Regions from separate parts of the Pseudomonas sp. PME37.24/025 genome, predicted to be linked through region 2. Evidence: predicted binding sites of a transcription regulator. Region 2 holds the regulator's gene; each other region holds the start of a gene.
The links. Region 2 encodes FliA, which starts transcription of late flagellar genes. Its sites were predicted from a motif close to CTAAAGTTTNNNNNNNNNNNGCCGNTAA; they were not measured.
Positions count from the first base shown of each region.

Region 1: flgM (flagellar biosynthesis anti-sigma factor FlgM) is a predicted target of FliA. The motif match lies at 1,686-1,713, and genes of this name have one in related genera.
Region 3: ACZ3HH_RS17385 (methyl-accepting chemotaxis protein) is a predicted target of FliA. The motif match lies at 1,748-1,775, and genes of this name have one in related genera.
Region 4: ACZ3HH_RS25415 (chemotaxis protein CheW) is a predicted target of FliA. The motif match lies at 2,323-2,350, and genes of this name have one in related genera.

Region 1 is NZ_JBVHNK010000009.1:153,510-157,719, forward strand. Features, by position in the region: gene ACZ3HH_RS17700 (flagellar brake protein) at 1-719, opposite strand, end outside; gene ACZ3HH_RS17705 (flagella synthesis protein FlgN) at 808-1,275, opposite strand; gene flgM (flagellar biosynthesis anti-sigma factor FlgM) at 1,323-1,649, opposite strand; gene flgA (flagellar basal body P-ring formation chaperone FlgA) at 1,828-2,589, opposite strand; gene ACZ3HH_RS17720 (chemotaxis protein CheV) at 2,670-3,602, shown strand; gene cheR (protein-glutamate O-methyltransferase CheR) at 3,649-4,210, shown strand, end outside.
Region 2 is NZ_JBVHNK010000015.1:47,659-51,868, forward strand. Features, by position in the region: gene flhF (flagellar biosynthesis protein FlhF) at 1-242, shown strand, start outside; gene fleN (flagellar synthesis regulator FleN) at 360-1,190, shown strand; gene fliA (RNA polymerase sigma factor FliA) at 1,187-1,927, shown strand; gene ACZ3HH_RS24780 (chemotaxis response regulator CheY) at 2,095-2,466, shown strand; gene ACZ3HH_RS24785 (protein phosphatase CheZ) at 2,497-3,285, shown strand; gene ACZ3HH_RS24790 (chemotaxis protein CheA) at 3,339-4,210, shown strand, end outside.
Region 3 is NZ_JBVHNK010000009.1:68,837-73,046, reverse strand. Features, by position in the region: gene ACZ3HH_RS17385 (methyl-accepting chemotaxis protein) at 11-1,636, opposite strand; gene ACZ3HH_RS17380 (transporter) at 1,911-2,933, shown strand; gene ACZ3HH_RS17375 (hypothetical protein) at 3,034-3,171, opposite strand; gene ACZ3HH_RS17370 (inorganic phosphate transporter) at 3,207-4,210, shown strand, end outside.
Region 4 is NZ_JBVHNK010000016.1:11,061-15,270, forward strand. Features, by position in the region: gene ACZ3HH_RS25400 (YkgJ family cysteine cluster protein) at 1-312, opposite strand, end outside; gene ACZ3HH_RS25405 (hypothetical protein) at 396-722, opposite strand; gene ACZ3HH_RS25410 (GNAT family N-acetyltransferase) at 869-1,327, opposite strand; gene ACZ3HH_RS25415 (chemotaxis protein CheW) at 1,355-2,257, opposite strand; gene norR (nitric oxide reductase transcriptional regulator NorR) at 2,531-4,084, opposite strand.

The DNA of each region.
Region 1 (4,210 bases), on a different contig from region 2:
GCTTCGCGCTGAAGCTGATAGACGAACCGCTCGACCTGCCGCTGCACCAGGCCGCTCATGTTGTGAAAACGCACACCGGCAAAAGTGGTGTTGATCTTTTCTTCGAAGTGCAGGTAACGCAGCTCGACCGGTGCCGTCATGCTGCCGAAGGGCAGGGCGGCAACGAAGCGGTCATAGACTTGACCCAGTTGTAGCTTGGCGGTGATGTCGCCCTCGAAGCGCAACTTGCAGCCGGTGGCGGAGATGTCCAGCAGTTTGCCGTTGATGGGCGACTTGAGTTTGTCGCCCCCCAGTTCGACATTGACCAGTTGTGCCAGCTTCAACGCAGCGCGAAAAGCATTGCGGCGCTGGTGGTAAACCACCTCATCGGGCAGCGCGCCACGGTAGCAGCGGCCATCGCCGGATTCGTCGATGGTCAGCGGGCCATTGCTTTCCCAGGCGATGCGTACACCGTCGTGAAAGCCTTCGACCTTGAACGGTTCGCCAGCCAGCAGATAGCGTTCGCCGTCGCGCGGGATCATTTCGTCCAGGGCGATCATGTTGCTGTCACGGTCGATGTCCACCAGATAACTCTGGAAGCGCTGGCTGCGCTCATGGAACGTGATGATCAGCGGGTCATGGCTGTCTTGCAGCTGACGCAGATTGCCGGAGATTTCCAGGGGCGTGGTGAGCACCTTGGGTGGCTGCGGAGCATCTTCCGCGCTTAAGGCATTGGACACGGGGTATCAATCTCCAGACAAATATGACTACTAGCCAGCATTCTGCCAGCATGTTTCGCGTCTTGATAGGGCGTGCTCATTGAAAGGCTCAAGCCTGACTGAGCGGGCGTGGTTTTGCGAGTTTGGAGGTTGAACCGCGGGCATCGTAGAGCGCTGGCGGCTCGCCGCCGGTGAGGATTTTCAGCTGGTTGGCCGTGGCGGCCTGCTGCACCAGAATCGACTGGCCATTGTTGACATTGGCGGCCTGACACTGGGCCAGGAGGTCGGTCAGTACGTCGCTCTGTGCCAGCAACTGGTCACCAATGCTCGAATGGCTGGCAAGTTGCTCCAGGCCCTGGCGATTGGTTGGCAGGTTGAGGCTGGCGAGGATTTCACTGCGTTTGCGGCCATGCTGCTCAAGCAAAATGATCAATGCCTGTTTCTGCGCCAGAATCTCTTCGAGCAGTGGCATGTCGCGACCGTGCAGCGCGAGGGACTCGGTTTGCAGCAGCTCCAGCAGGTGTTGCGCCGGGGCAAAGTCGTCGATGATCAGTTGCAGTAAATTAGTGTCGTGCATGGCTGGCCTTGGGTTTTAAGCGTCCAAAAGCCGGCGCGGGCCGTGGCCTAGCGCTGGGCTTCGAAGTTGAGCAGTTTGCTGGCTACACGGTTGCTGTCGACTTTATAGCTGCCATCGGCAATCGCTGCTTTCAACTCGGCCACGCGGGCTTTGTCGACTGCAGGCTGATCGCGCAGCTTGTCAGTGACCTTCTGCAACTGTTGAGCCTCATTGCTGAGGTGTACCGATTCCCCGCTTTTGGTGGTACTGGCCTGTTCGGCCGGGGTATTCAGCGGCGCGGATTGGCCGGCTTCGGCGGTTTCCTTCGCTGCGCTGGTACGTGTACTGCCCGTAAGTGACGAGGAGCTGTTTAAACGACTGAAATCGATGACCATGACAAAAAACCTCTGGGTATTTGGACGCTTGCCATGTTTTCGGCTCTTCCCCGGAAAACTTTAGGCCCATTTATCAATGAGCTTGCATGCGCCAGCGTGTCTTCCGCATGCGGCACAGTTTAGGGAACAGCCAGGCTCGGCGCCATATTTTCACGAACAGAGATCCCTACATGGCCGCTCACATAGAAACTTCCACCTGGCCGGGCGCGGTGACTTGCGCCTTGATGACCCGCTGGGAGTTAAGGTTTTTCACGCGAATCTGTTCGCTCATGCCGCCATCGGATAGCGCTTCACCCGGCATGCGTACACTGAGCGTACCACTGCGGGCGGTAATCACCACCTGATCGCCCTTGCGAATGACTTCCGCCTGTTCGAGGTGCACCAGGGTAATGACCTGATCGGCGACCATTGGTCGGGTAAGTTTCTGTCCGATCGCCTGATCCACGGAGGTCAGAAAACCCTGATTTATCAGGCTGATATCACGTTCGCGCAGGGTCACGTCCTGAGGCTCGATAATCCCTGTGCGCTTGAGGGGGCGGGTGGTGGTCACGATGTCGCGAAACAGCCGTACTTGAGCGGGTACGAAGACTGTCCAGGGGGATGCGCCCTCGCAGCGAACCTTGACCGTGACCCGGCCCAGAGGCCTGGCGGGGCTCTCGAGGGTGGCTGTCAATTCCTTGTCGCACATGGGCATGCGCAGGCGTGGATCGAGCTGGTTGACCTCGATCTCGTAGCGCCCTTGTGTTTGACTCGTGGCCAGATAGTCTTCTACGGTGAATTCAAGAAAGCCCTGAGTGACGCCGATAAGCATGTCAGGCAAGGTAACCGCGTCAGCAAGGGCAGGGCTGCCAGCGTTGAACAGGCAAACGGCCGACAACACGCCGCGCAATCTGCGGCAGGTTGATGTCAGGCGTCGAAAAAATGTCGGTTCTGTGTTCATAAGAGTTAAAAAGCAAGCGCCGTGCCGTTTAGTGATGAATGTGCGTCGCAACACACTTAGCGTTGGTGTAGGAGTCTGGCATGGCTGGTGTAATGGATTCGGTGAACCAGCGCACGCAACTGGTAGGGCAGAATCGCCTTGAGCTGTTGTTGTTCCGTCTCGACGGCCAGCAGCTGTATGGGATCAACGTATTCAAGGTTCGTGAGGTGCTGCAATGCCCCAAGCTGACCCTGATGCCCAAGTCCAGTCCTGTCGTGTGCGGTGTGGCAAATATTCGGGGGGCGACCATTCCGATTCTGGATCTGGCGATGGCGACCGGTTCCGGAGCGCTGAAAGATCAAAGCAATCCCTTCGTGATCATCACGGAGTACAACACCAAGACCCAGGGTTTCCTGGTGCGCTCGGTGGAGCGCATCGTCAACATGAACTGGGAAGAGATTCATCCGCCACCCAAGGGCACCGGGCGCGACCACTACCTGACGGCTGTGACTCGGGTCGACAACCAGTTAGTCGAAATCATCGACGTCGAGAAGGTGCTGGCGGAAGTGGCGCCGACACCGGAAGCGATTTCGGTGGGCGTGGTGGATGTCGAGACTCAGCACAAGGCGTTGTCCTTGCGCGTGCTGACGGTCGATGACTCATCGGTGGCGCGCAAGCAAGTCACGCGTTGTCTGCAAACGATCGGCGTCGAAGTGGTGGCGTTGAACGACGGTCGGCAAGCGCTGGATTACCTGCGCAAGCTGGTCGATGAGGGCAAGAAGCCGGAAGACGAGTTCCTGATGATGATCTCCGACATCGAGATGCCGGAGATGGACGGGTACACCCTGACGGCCGAGATCCGCGCCGACCCGCGCATGCAAAAGCTTCATATCATCCTGCACACTTCGTTGTCGGGTGTGTTCAATCAGGCGATGGTCAAGAAAGTCGGTGCCGATGACTTCCTGGCCAAGTTCCGTCCTGATGACTTGGCATCCCGGGTGGTCGACCGGATCAAAGCAGCAGATATCAGCTAGGGGCGCTTTGCCCCTGGCGGTCAACACGATTTAAGAGGCCGCATCATTGTCTACGGGTAATTTGGATTTCGAACAGTTCCGGGTCTTCCTGGAAAAAGCCTGTGGCATTTTGCTCGGTGAAAACAAGCAATACCTGGTCTCGAGCCGTCTCAACAAACTGATGGAACAGCAGGGCATCAAATCGCTGGGTGAATTGGTTCAGCGCATCCAGACCCAACCGCGCAGCGGTTTGCGCGAGCTAGTGGTGGATGCCATGACCACCAACGAAACCCTGTGGTTTCGTGACACCTATCCGTTTGAAGTCTTGAAGAACAAGGTATTGCCTGAGTCGATCAAGGCAAGCCCCGGACAGCGCCTGCGGATCTGGTCGGCGGCGTGTTCGTCGGGTCAGGAACCGTATTCGCTGTCGATGTCCATCGATGAGTTCGAGCGGGTCAACATGGGCCAGCTGAAGATGGGCGTGCAGATCGTTGCCACGGACCTGTCCGGCACCATGCTGACCAACTGCAAGACCGGTGAATACGACAGCCTGGCCATCGGTCGCGGTCTGTCGCCCGAGCGCCTTCAGCGTTACTTCGACCCGAAAGGGCCGGGACGCTGGGCCATCA
Region 2 (4,210 bases):
TCCTGACTAAACTGGATGAAACGGCAAGTCTGGGTGAGGTGTTGAGCCTGGCCATCAGTCATGAATTGCCGGTGGCTTACCTGACCGATGGCCCGCGGATCCCGGATGACTTGCATCTGCCGCGTCGTCATCAGTTGGTCAGCCGCGCCGTTAGCGTGCAAATGCAGGAAGAACCCAGCGAAGAAGCCATGGCTGATATGTTCGCTGACCTCTACCACAGTCCGACCAAGCGGGTTGGCTGAGGTATTAATGAACAGTTTTTGTACCTACATCGATGGTCTGCCAATGCATTGTTCAGTTGGTGAACGCGCAGCCAGTAATGTGGCCTCCGTCTAAGTAAGACAAGGTAAAGAAATAACATGGGCAGCATGCATCCCGTACAGGTGATCGCGGTGACCGGCGGCAAAGGTGGCGTCGGGAAGACTAACGTGTCAGTGAACTTGTCCCTGGCTCTAGCTGAGCTCGGCCGGCGCGTCATGCTGCTGGATGCCGATCTGGGGCTGGCGAACGTTGACGTCCTGCTGGGGCTGACACCCAAACGTACTTTGGCCGATGTGATCGAAGGCCGGTGTGAGCTGCGCGACGTGCTGCTGCAAGGGCCCGGCGGTATCCGCATCGTCCCGGCCGCGTCCGGCACCCAGAGCATGGTTCATCTGAGCCCGGCCCAGCATGCCGGCCTGATCCAGGCCTTCAGCGACATCGGCGACAACCTCGACGTATTGGTGATCGACACCGCTGCGGGCATTGGTGACTCGGTAGTCAGTTTCGTGCGCGCAGCCCAGGAAGTCTTGCTGGTGGTGTGCGACGAACCAACCTCCATTACCGACGCCTACGCGCTGATCAAACTGCTGAACCGCGACTACGGCATGAATCGTTTCCGTGTCCTGGCCAACATGGCGCAGAGCCCGCAGGAGGGCCGCAACCTGTTCGCCAAGTTGACCAAGGTCACCGATCGTTTTCTTGACGTCGCCTTACAGTACGTCGGTGCGGTGCCTTACGACGAAAGCGTGCGCAAGGCCGTGCAGAAGCAGCGTGCCGTCTACGAAGCCTTTCCCCGTTCCAAGTGCGCTCTGGCATTCAAGGCCATTGCGCAGAAGGTCGATACCTGGCCGCTGCCGGCCAACCCGCGTGGGCATCTGGAATTTTTCGTCGAGCGCCTCGTGCAACAAACGGCAGGACCCGTCCTATGACAGCCAGTGGTTACAACCTCTACAAGAATTCGGCACGTGACGCGCAGTACGAACTAATCGAGCGTTACGCGCCACTGGTCAAACGCATTGCCTACCATTTGCTGGCGCGTTTGCCGGCCAGTGTCCAGGTTGAAGACCTGATCCAGGCCGGCATGATCGGCCTGCTTGAAGTATCAACCAAATACGACGCCAGCAAAGGCGCGAGTTTCGAGACGTACGCGGGCATTCGAATCCGCGGCGCGATGCTCGATGAAGTGCGCAAGGGGGACTGGGCGCCACGTTCGGTTCACCGCAATACCCGCATGGTCAGCGACGCGATTCGCTCGATTGAAGCTAAAACCGGCCGTGACGCTAAAGATCACGAAGTTGCGGCCGAACTCCAATTGAGTCTCGACGATTATTACGGGATTTTGAACGACACTCTCGGCAGCCGGTTATTCAGTTTCGACGATCTGTTGCAGGACGGCGAACACGAAGGGCTGCATGAGGATGGCGCCAGTGCTCATCTCGAGCCGTCACGCGATCTGGAAGATGAACGCTTCCAGGCGGCGCTGGCGGACGCGATTGCCAATTTGCCGGAGCGTGAGCGACTGGTGTTGGCGCTGTACTACGACGAAGAGTTGAATCTCAAGGAAATCGGTGAGGTCCTGGGGGTCAGCGAATCGCGGGTCAGCCAGTTACACAGCCAGTGCGCGGCCCGTTTGCGGGGGCGTTTGGGGGAGTGGCGAGCGCGCTGAAGGCAGTGTGGGGACACTGCGAATGGAGCCGGTGTGGTGTTGAACCGCGCCGGTCTCGATCTGTTGTGCTCCAGACAGTCATTGAGTGCTTTGCCGGATTGATTGAAATGGCGCGTCCAGGTGCTGGACGCGTTTAAGACTGCTTGGAGGTCGAATTGAACAAGAACATGAAAATCCTCATCGTTGATGACTTCTCAACGATGCGGCGGATCATAAAAAACCTGTTGCGTGACCTTGGGTTCACCAACACGGTCGAGGCTGACGATGGCATCACTGCCATTCCGGTTCTCAACAGCGGGGGCATCGACTTTCTGGTAACGGACTGGAACATGCCTGGCATGACCGGCATCGATCTGCTGCGTCACGTGCGCGCCGATGAAAAGCTCAAGCACCTGCCGGTGCTGATGGTGACCGCTGAAGCCAAGCGCGAGCAAATCATCGAAGCCGCTCAGGCGGGTGTGAACGGCTATGTGGTCAAGCCATTCACTGCTCAAGCGTTGAAAGACAAGATTGAAAAGATCTTCGAACGCATCGGTTGATGTGCAAAGCCAGTCCGTCACGGGGGAGCTATGGAGCAAAACGAATCTTCACAGGGCGATTTCGAATCGACCCTGAAAAAACACGCGGTCGAACTGGTCGAAAGCCTTGAAAAAGGCAGGTTCGGCGACGCTGTGCAACTGATCCATGAGCTCAACCAGACCCGTGACCGCGGCCTGTATCAGGAAGTGGGCAAGCTCACCCGCGAGCTGCATAGCGCGATCGTCAATTTCCAGATTGACCCGCACATGCCGCAAGCCGAGGAAGTGTCTCAGATCACCGATGCCACTGAGCGCCTGGGTTATGTGGTCAAGCTGACCGAGGCTGCGGCCAACCGCACCATGGACCTGGTGGAAAACGCCACGCCGCTGATCAACGGCCTGAGCGATGAAGCTCAGGCGCTGAGCACGGATTGGGGACGGTTCATGCGTCGCGAAGTCGGGGCTGAAGAGTTCCGTGAACTGGCCCGGCGGGTTGACGGTTTCCTGACACGCAGCAGCGAAGACAACCGTGTCGTGTCGAGCAACCTCAACGACATTCTGCTGGCCCAGGATTACCAGGACCTCACCGGTCAGGTGATCAAACGCGTGACCCAGTTGGTCACCGAAGTTGAAAGCAATCTGCTCAAGCTCGTGCTCATGGCCAGTCAGGTCGACCGCTTTGCGGGTATCGAACATGACCATGAAGCGATGCTGGCTGAAAAAGATCCACAAAAACATCTCTCGCAGGGTGAAGGTCCGCAGATTCATGCCGATAAAAGAGAAGACGTTGTGTCCGGTCAGGACGATGTGGACGATTTGTTATCCAGCCTAGGATTTTAGAGTTTTAGCATTTTAGGTTTTTTAGGTTTTTAGACCTCAGGAGCACCCCCTTAATGAGCTTCGGCGCCGATGAAGAGATCCTTCAGGATTTCCTGGTTGAGGCCGGCGAGATTCTAGAGCAACTGTCCGAACAGCTGGTCGAGCTTGAAAGCCGACCGGATGATGCGGATTTGCTCAATGCAATTTTTCGCGGTTTTCACACTGTAAAAGGGGGCGCCGGCTTCCTCCAGCTCAATGAGCTGGTGGAGTGCTGTCACATCGCCGAGAACGTGTTCGACATCCTGCGCAAGGGTGAACGACGCGTCGACTCGGAACTGATGGACGTGGTTCTCGAGGCACTGGACGCGGTGAACGGAATGTTCAGCGAAGTCCGCGAACGCAGCCCGATCACGGCTGCCACGCCTGAATTGCTGGCTGCTCTGGCCCGCCTGGCCGAGCCGCAAACCGGCGATGAAGCGGCACCTGTCGCTGAGGTGGTGCAAGAGCCGGCCGCTGAAAGTGAATCCGGCGACATTACCGATAACGAATTCGAACAACTGCTGGACTCGCTGAATGCCGTCAAGGCTCAGGCCGAGGCACCTGTGGTTGCTCCGCCTGCCGCCGATACGGCGACCAGCGACGAAATCACCGATGCCGAGTTCGAATCGTTGCTCGATCAATTGCACGGCAAAGGCCAGTTCGCCGCCGATGCAGTGGTCGCGGCGCCCGCCGCACCGGCTGCCCCGAAAGGGGCAGGCGACAGCTCCGACATCACCGATGACGAGTTCGAAACACTGCTCGATCAGTTGCACGGCAAAGGCAACTTTGCGGTCGATGCGCTGGAATCGGCGATTGCTTCGGCCCCGGCCCCGGCTGCGCCAACCGCTAAAGCGGCCGGCGGTGATCTGATCTCCGATCATGAGTTCGAATCGCTGCTCGACGAATT
Region 3 (4,210 bases), on a different contig from region 2:
GCCCATTTCACTAGGCGCTCAACCGCGCCGTCACTTCATTCAAACTCCTCGACAAGCCATGCAGATTGTGGCTGGCCGCTTCGGTACGCTGCACGTTGTCCAGGTTGGTACTGGCGATGCTGGTGATTTCGGTGAGGTTGCGCGAGATGTCTTCGGCCACCGAGGTCTGTTCTTCGGCGGCGGTGGCGATCTGGCGGTTCATGTCGCGAATGGCCTCCACGGCATGGGTGATGCGCTCGAGCATGGCGCCAGCCTGAGTCACTTGTTCGACACTTTCTTCGCTGCGCGACTGGCCGCTTTCGATAGCCTGAGCCGCGTCCACTGCGCCGGTTTGCACGGTTTGAATGATCTGGTTGATCTCGATGATCGATGCCGCCGTGCGCTGGGCCAGGCTGCGTACTTCATCGGCGACCACCGCAAAACCACGCCCGGCTTCACCGGCGCGGGCCGCTTCGATTGCGGCGTTGAGCGCCAGCAGATTGGTCTGCTCAGCGATACCGCGAATCACTTCCAGCACTTTACCGATGCGTCCGCTGTCGGCTTCCAGACGACGGATGACCGTGGCGGTGTTGGCAATTTCGCCGCGCATTTGGGTGATGGTGTGAATAGTGCCCTGCATGACCTTTTCGCCCTGCTGGGCGGACTGGTCGGCATCATCGGCCGCACGTGCCGCATCGGCTGCGTGACGCGCGACTTCTTGCGCGGTGGCGGACATTTCGTTCATCGCCGTGGCCACCTGATCGGTGCGGTTGAATTGCTCGTTGGTACCGCTGGTCATGAGGCCGGCAATCGAATTCAGCTCGCCGCTGGCGCTGTCCAGATCCGACGCACTGCGCTGCAAGCGGCTGAAGGTTTCAGCCAGGAAATCGCGCAAGGTGTTGGCGGCTTTGGCCAGGTTGCCCAACTCGTCCTGACGGGTGCTGGCCACGCGTTCGGCGAAGCGCCCCTGGCTGAGTTGTGCCACATAGTCGATCAGTTTGCGGATCGGCTCCACCAGGTTGAGGTTGACCAGCCACAGGCTCAACAGGCCAATCAACACTCCCGATACCAGCATCACCACAAGCCCCAACAACACCGTCTGATCGGCACTGGCACTGATCAACTTCGATTGCTCGATACTCTGCTTGCGCAGTTCGCTGACCAGTTCATTCATCTGTTCGCTGGCGGCACGGTCCACGCCCTTGACCGCGTTGTCGCCGGCCGTTGGGTCGGCACCGGCCGCCACGTAGGCATCACGGCCCTTCTGATACGCCGCACCTAATACACGATGCTCTTCACGCAGGCGTTCGATGCGGGTCTTGAGTTGCGGCTCGATGCCCTTCTGCCCGGCCAGTTCACCGAGGATGCCCTGCACGTTCCGCTGACCGTCCTCGAATTGCTTCCAGTATTTGTCCAGGTCCGCTGGCTGCTTGCCGCGCAGCAGGACGTTTTTCCACTCCTGAACCTGCACTTTGAACTGCAGGTTGGCTTCATCGATCAGTTGCGAGGTGTGCAACGGACCTTCAATCAGGTTCGCGTAGTTCTGAACGCCATTGGACAGAAAATGAAAGCAGGCCAACGCGATCAGCAACATCGCCAACAGGCTGCCGCTCAACAGGGCAAGAATTTGTGCTCGCAGGGACTTTTGCAAAAACATCGAGTGATATCTCATGACGAGGTTGAAGCACGACTTATAGACGTGCGAGGTGTCCGGACATCCCTGTCAGCGACGCTGGTTTATGACCGGAATCGAAGATCGACACCAGCCTCATCGGCGGGCCAGAGCCTTTCTTGAGTTTCTTCCGACCACTGGCAGGGGCGGTTTTTCGGCGCCATTCAACTGTCACAAAAACTTCAGAATAGCTTGCGATGATGAGGCTCTAGTGAACCTGGGAAACCTGCAACAGGCGTCCCCCTCACAGCGAGACCTCATGAACCACAGCATCGACCAGCGCCATCGCGATTCCGACCTGTTCGGCCTGCTTTACGGCTTCAGTTTTCGCCCCGGCGAGCGCGGTCAGGAAATCGATTCGGCCAAGGCGTTGCGCTGCCTGCAACAACCGGACGACGGTGATGAATTCGTCTGGCTGCACCTGAACCTGGCCCACGCCGCGTGCGAGCGCTGGATGAAAAGCCATCTGGCATTGCCCGACGAGTTTTTCGAAGCGCTGCACGAAGGCTCCCGTTCGACGCGCATCGAGCATGTCGATTCGGCGTTGCTGGCGGTGGTCAACGACGTGGTGTTCAACCTCAGCAGCATGGTCTCCTCGGATGTCTCGACGCTGTGGGTCTGTGCCCGCAGTCGGCTGATCATCAGCGCGCGCCTGCAACCGCTGCACTCGGTGGACAAGCTGCGCTCTTCGGTGAAGGCCGGTGAATGCTTTCGCTCACCGCTGGAGTTGCTGGTGCATTTGCTGCGCGATCAGGGTGAAGTGCTGACACAGATCGTGCGCAGGACCAGCCTCAGTGTCGATCAGATCGAAGATGAGTTGCTGTCGTCGCGCCTGTCGACCAACCGGGCTGAGCTGGGTGCCAACCGCCGGGTGCTGGTGCGCCTGCAACGGTTGCTGGCGCTGGAGCCGGGCTCGTTGCTGCGCCTGCTCAATCGCCCGCCGCAGTGGTTGCAGAAAGAGGACGTCAAGGAACTGCGCAAGTCCACCGAGGAGTTTGCGCTGATCATCAACGACCTCACGGCCCTCGGTGAACGGATCAAGCTGTTGCAGGAAGAAATCGCCGCCAACCTCAACGAACAAAGCAACCGCACGCTGTTCACCCTGACCGTGGTCACGGTGCTGGCGCTGCCGATCAACATCATCGCCGGTTTCTTCGGCATGAACGTCGGCGGCGTGCCGCTTTCTGGCGATCCGGAGGGGTTCTGGATTCTGGTGGCGCTGGTCGCGACGTTTACCCTGATTGCCGGACGCTGGGCGTTTCGCAAGCGCCAGGATTATTGAATCCTCACCGATACATTGTGGCGAGGGAGCTTGCTCCCGCTGGGTTGCGAAGCGACCCCCAAATCCTGCAACCCGGTTTCGTCAGATAGAACCAGGTTACCTATTTGACGACTGCTTCGCAGCCGAACGGGAGCAAGCTCCCTCGCCACAGATGCTTGCCTGCATTAGCATCCAGCCCCGCAAAAAAAACCAAACACTGACCCAGCGCAGCCTCTTTGTAATATTTAGCAACGATCATGGGAGACACTCCTTCTCTGCTCAGGATTGTCCGGCATGGCTACGCCTTCCTTCACCGCCGCTGCCCAAGCTCCCGCCCGCAGTGCCAAGCCGCAACTTGATAAAAAACCTGGCCTGCTCACCATTGTGCTGTTCTTTGCGGTGCTGAGCAGCGGGCTGTTGTTCACCGCCTACAGCCTGATGCACGACATGAGCGAACTCGGCACGGTGGTCACCACCTGGACGCCGTTTCTGCTGTTGGGCGTCGCGCTGTTGATTGCCTTGGGCTTTGAGTTCGTCAACGGTTTTCACGACACTGCCAATGCTGTGGCAACGGTGATTTACACCAACTCCCTGCCGCCGAATTTCGCCGTGGCCTGGTCCGGGTTCTTCAATTTTCTGGGGGTGTTGCTGTCGAGCGGCGCGGTGGCGTTCGGCATCATCGCCCTGTTACCGGTGGAACTTATTCTGCAAGTCGGTTCCTCCGCCGGTTTTGCGATGATCTTCGCCCTGTTGATCGCTGCGATCCTGTGGAACCTCGGTACCTGGTGGTTGGGTTTGCCGGCATCTTCGTCGCACACCCTGATCGGCTCGATCATCGGGGTCGGCGTGGCCAATGCACTGATGCACGGCCGTGACGGCACCAGTGGCGTGGATTGGGCCCAGGCAACCAAAGTAGGTTACGCGTTGCTGCTGTCGCCGCTGATCGGTTTCGCGTTTGCTGCGCTGTTGCTGCTGGCGTTGCGCGCCTTCGTCAAAAATCGCGCGTTGTACAAAGCGCCGAAGGGCGACACCCCGCCACCGTGGTGGATTCGCGGCATGTTGATTCTGACCTGCACCGGTGTGTCCTTCGCTCACGGTTCCAACGACGGCCAGAAAGGCATGGGCCTGATCATGCTGATTCTGGTCGGTACCCTGCCGATGGCGTATGCGTTGAACCGCACCATGCCAGCGGATCAGGCCTTGCAGTTCGCCGCCGTGGCGGAAGTTACCCAACAAGCCCTGATGAAAAACTCGCCGGTGCCGGCGCCCGCCGATCCACGCCCGGTGCTGACCGATTA
Region 4 (4,210 bases), on a different contig from region 2:
CACCAGCGGTCGGCGTTCGTAGATGCGGCAAAGGTTGTCTTCGTCAAGATTCCGGCAGGGACCGACGTTATAGGCGGCGAAGGTGATCGCCACGTGTGCCTCACAGGCGCCGCTTCGAACTACCGCCGAACGGCGTTCGGCGTGTTCGCGTTGCTGCACGGGCAGGCCCAGGCCGTTGGCGAGGAAGGCCTCCACCAGCACGATCACCTGACCGCCATCGGCCGCCCACATCCGGGCTTCGGCCAGTGTCAGGGGCACGTGGTGGTCGTTGCAGCATTTGCCACAACCTACGCAGGAAAACGTTGTATTCATTGAACGGCCAGTCACCTGTTGGGGCATGAAATGGCGACAAAAAGCCACCGCAAAGGCCTGTGCCGAAGCAAGTTATGCGCCATTCACCGCGCTTTTGCTGTTGGGCGGATGGAGTCCCACTCGGTCACGTACGCGGTTTTGCTTTTCTTGTTGTAGAGGCACAGCTCGGTGCCTTGCTGGCCTTTCATGTGTTTTTGCGGGTACTGGCCTTGCAGCAGGAGCGCGGTATAACCGACCCGGTCATCGAACTGTGCGGCGTTGCCGACGGGTTTGACGTTTTTCAGGCCACTGGTTTTGGTGCAACTGGCGAGTACGGCTTTGTCGTAGGTGGCCCAGGCGTCGGGGCTGGAGGCGTGGGCTTGGGTGGCGAGGGTGGTGAGGCAGAGGAAGGTCAGGGTGGTAGCTTTCATGGTTTGGGCATCCTTGGCGTGTAGTGGCCGAGGTCGGAGTATGCCTGATGGTTTTGGATTGGTTATGCGGGCCTCTTCGCGGGCAAGCCCGCTCCCACAGGGTTCGGTGACCTGTGTAGGAGCGGGGCTTGCCCGCGAAGGCGGTGTCAGGTTGGAACCGGCTCCCGGCGGACCACATACATCCCGGCACTTTCATACAAGCGCTGGGCCCGAAGGTTGTTTTCCAAGACTTTCAAATCCACAAAACCTTCGCGGCGTTGCTGAAACACATTGAAAGCATTTAGCAGCAGAGCACGGCCAAGTCCGAGGCCTTGAGCGCGCGGGTGCACCACCAGGCTCTTGATGTAAGCGCTGGTCCAGCACTGGGCAACGCCGACGATTCCTTCGGCATCCAGGGCAATAAAGCACAGGGACGGATCGTATTCAGGATCGGTTTCGAAACGCTGCTGCCAGACTTCCAGCGCCGGTACGCGACCGCTACCTTCCAGATAGCCCAGTTCCATCAAGTGATGAACGTCTTCGGCAAGTTCAGGGCGGTACTGGGTCAACTCAATGCCATTTGGCCAAGTGAAAGGCGGCACATCCTCAGCAAGGTTGCGCCGCATCAGAAAACAAAAAACCTCAGCCACAACTCAGTGACCTTGTTCGGCGATGGCCCTGGCCGCCGCGATCAGGCATTTGGTCAGTTCTGGCGAGGAGAATTTGGTCAGCACCGCGTTGGCCCCTGCCAGTCGGGCCTTCTCGCTGTTCATCGCGCTGTCCAGCGAGGTGTGCAGCAACACATAGAGGTGCGAGAAGTCGGGGGTTTCGCGCAATGTGCGGGTGAGGGCATAGCCGTCCATTTCCGACATTTCGATGTCCGAGACGATCAGGTTGATCTGCTGGGCAGTGCCTTGCAGGTCCAGCAGGCAGTCGATGGCTTCCTTGGCGCTGCGAGCGGTGTGGCATTGCAGGCCGAGGTTGCGCAGTGTGTGCACCGATTGTTGCAGGGCGACCTGGCTGTCATCGACCACCAGAATCCGCGCGTTGCCGAGTACTTCGGCGTCTTCCATGCTCAGTTCGGTCGGAGCCGTTTCGATCTGCGCCGGAGCGATGCCGTGGATGACCTTTTCGATGTCCAGCACTTGCACCAGCGTGCCGTCGACTGAGGTCACGCCAGTGATGTACGAACGCACGCCGCCGGAGCCGAAGGGCGGTGGACGGATGTCGGTGGTCAGGCAATGGACTATTTTGCTCACCGCCTGAACGTGCAGGCCCTGCTTGGAGCGGCTGACGTCGGTGACGATCAGGCAGCCACCGTTGGGGTCTTCCAGCGGGCGCTCGCCGATGGCGCGGCTCAGGTCGATCACCGACAGCGACGCGCCGCGCAGGGTGGCGATGCCTTTGACGTGGGGGTGCGACTCCGGCAGCTTGGTCAGCGGCGGGCACGGGATGATTTCACTGACTTTCAGCAGGTTGATCGCCATCAGCTTGCCGCTGCGCAAGGTAAACAGCAGAAGCGAAAGTGAATCTGCGCGGGCTTTGTTGGAAGACATAAAAACCTTCTGTGGAAAAAGGTGATGGGCGATTGTGAAGATCGCCAACAGCTATCGATGCCGGGTTATCGACTTGTCGGGGGCAGGCTTTAGGAGTAATCCCCATTGCCGCCCAAACACTGAACCCCTGTGGCGAGGGAGCTTGCTCCCGTTCGGCCGCGAAGCGGTCGTGAAACCAGCAATGAGGTTCTACTCTGGAAAAAGCGGGAGCGCTACGCACTCCAGCGGGAGCAAGCTCCCTCGCCACAAGGGTACGACGTTATCCTGGTGAGACTATTTCATACCCAACCGCTTGGCCATCCGTCCAAGGTTCGCCCGATCCAGCCCCAACTCCCGCGCCGCGCTGGCCCAGTTGTTCTGGTGCCGTTCCAGGCAAGCGCTGATCAGTTGGCGCTGATAATGCTCGGTGGCCTCACGCAAATCCCCTGCCATTAATGCAGCCTCCGGCGCAGCATCCACCGGTTCTGGCGCGGGTTCAACGCTGCCATTGGGCAAGTCCAGATCCGCCGCACTCAAACTGAGAATCTTCGGCCGTTGTTTGCAGTTGCCCAACGCCTTCAAGGCACTGCGACCAATCAAATGCTCCAGCTCCCGCACGTTCCCCGGCCAGTCATACGCCAACAAGGCCGCTTGCGCATCGCTGGTCAGACGCAAGCTGTTGAGGCCCATGCGTGAGCGGTTTTGTTCCAGGAAGTAGCCGCTGAGCAGCAGAACATCCCGACCGCGATCGCGCAGTGCGGGGACCAGCAGCGGGTAAACGCTGAGGCGATGATAGAAGTCGGCACGGTAGCGACCGCTGCGCACTTCTTCGGCCAGATCGCGGTTGGTCGCTGCAATCAATCGCACGTCGACCTGATGTTCCTTGTCTGAGCCCAGGCGCTGCAATTGCCCGCTCTGCAGCACCCTCAATAATTTGGCTTGCACCGTCAGCGACAGTTCGCCCACTTCATCGAGAAATAATGTGCCGCCGTTGGCCAGTTCGAACTTGCCGCGCCGATCATTCGTTGCGCCGGTGAAAGCACCGCGCACATGGCCGAACAATTCGCTCTCCACCAGTGTGTCTGGCAGAGCGGCGCAATTGAGGCTGATGATTGGTTTGTCGGCCCGTGGGGACGCCGCGTGGATGGCTTGGGCCACCAACTCTTTGCCGACTCCGGTTTCGCCGGTGATCAGCACCGTCAGGTCGCTGCCGCCCACCAGGCTGATCTCTTCCACCAGTCGTTTGTAAGTCTTGCTCTGGCCGATCATTTCGCGGTTCTGTTGGCCGCTGGCCTGACGGTAAACCTCGGCGCGCTGATGTTCGTCTTCGACGCGATTGGCCAGCCGTTCGATGCGCTCGGCGGCGTTGACCGTGGCGGCGGCGAGGCTGGCGAAGGCTTGCAGGGCGTCCAGTTCGATCGGTTCGAAACGTTCAGGGTCGAGCGCGTCGAGGGTCAGCAACCCCCACGGACGCTCGTCGATAAACAACGGGCAGCCCATGCAGTCGTGGACTTCCAGGTGATCGTGAAGACCCTCGACCAGGCCGTCATAAGGATCGGGCAAATCGCTGTCGGCGGCGAAGCGAGTCGGGCCGGGACTGCTGAGCAGCGCTTCGAAGCGCGGGTGTTCGCTGATCTTGAAACGTCGGCCGAGGGTGTCGGTGCTCAACCCGTCGACGGCTAAAGGCACCAGCCATTCGCCGTCGAGTCGCAGCAGGGCCGCGGCGTCGCAAGGGAGCAGGGCGCGCATGGCTTCGAGCAGGCGTCGGTAGCGCTCTCCTTCGGGCAATTCGCGGGACAGGTCGGAGACCAGGGGCAGTAGGGTCGTGAGCAGTAGTTTTGCAGTCATAATGACTCCGTGTAGTCGGTGTGACTATAAAGTGCCGTGTGTCGATATGACTACTATGTTTTTAACTTGCTGATTTATAAGGATTTAATTGTTGGCATGGAAACTGATACGTAAAGGTTATTCACA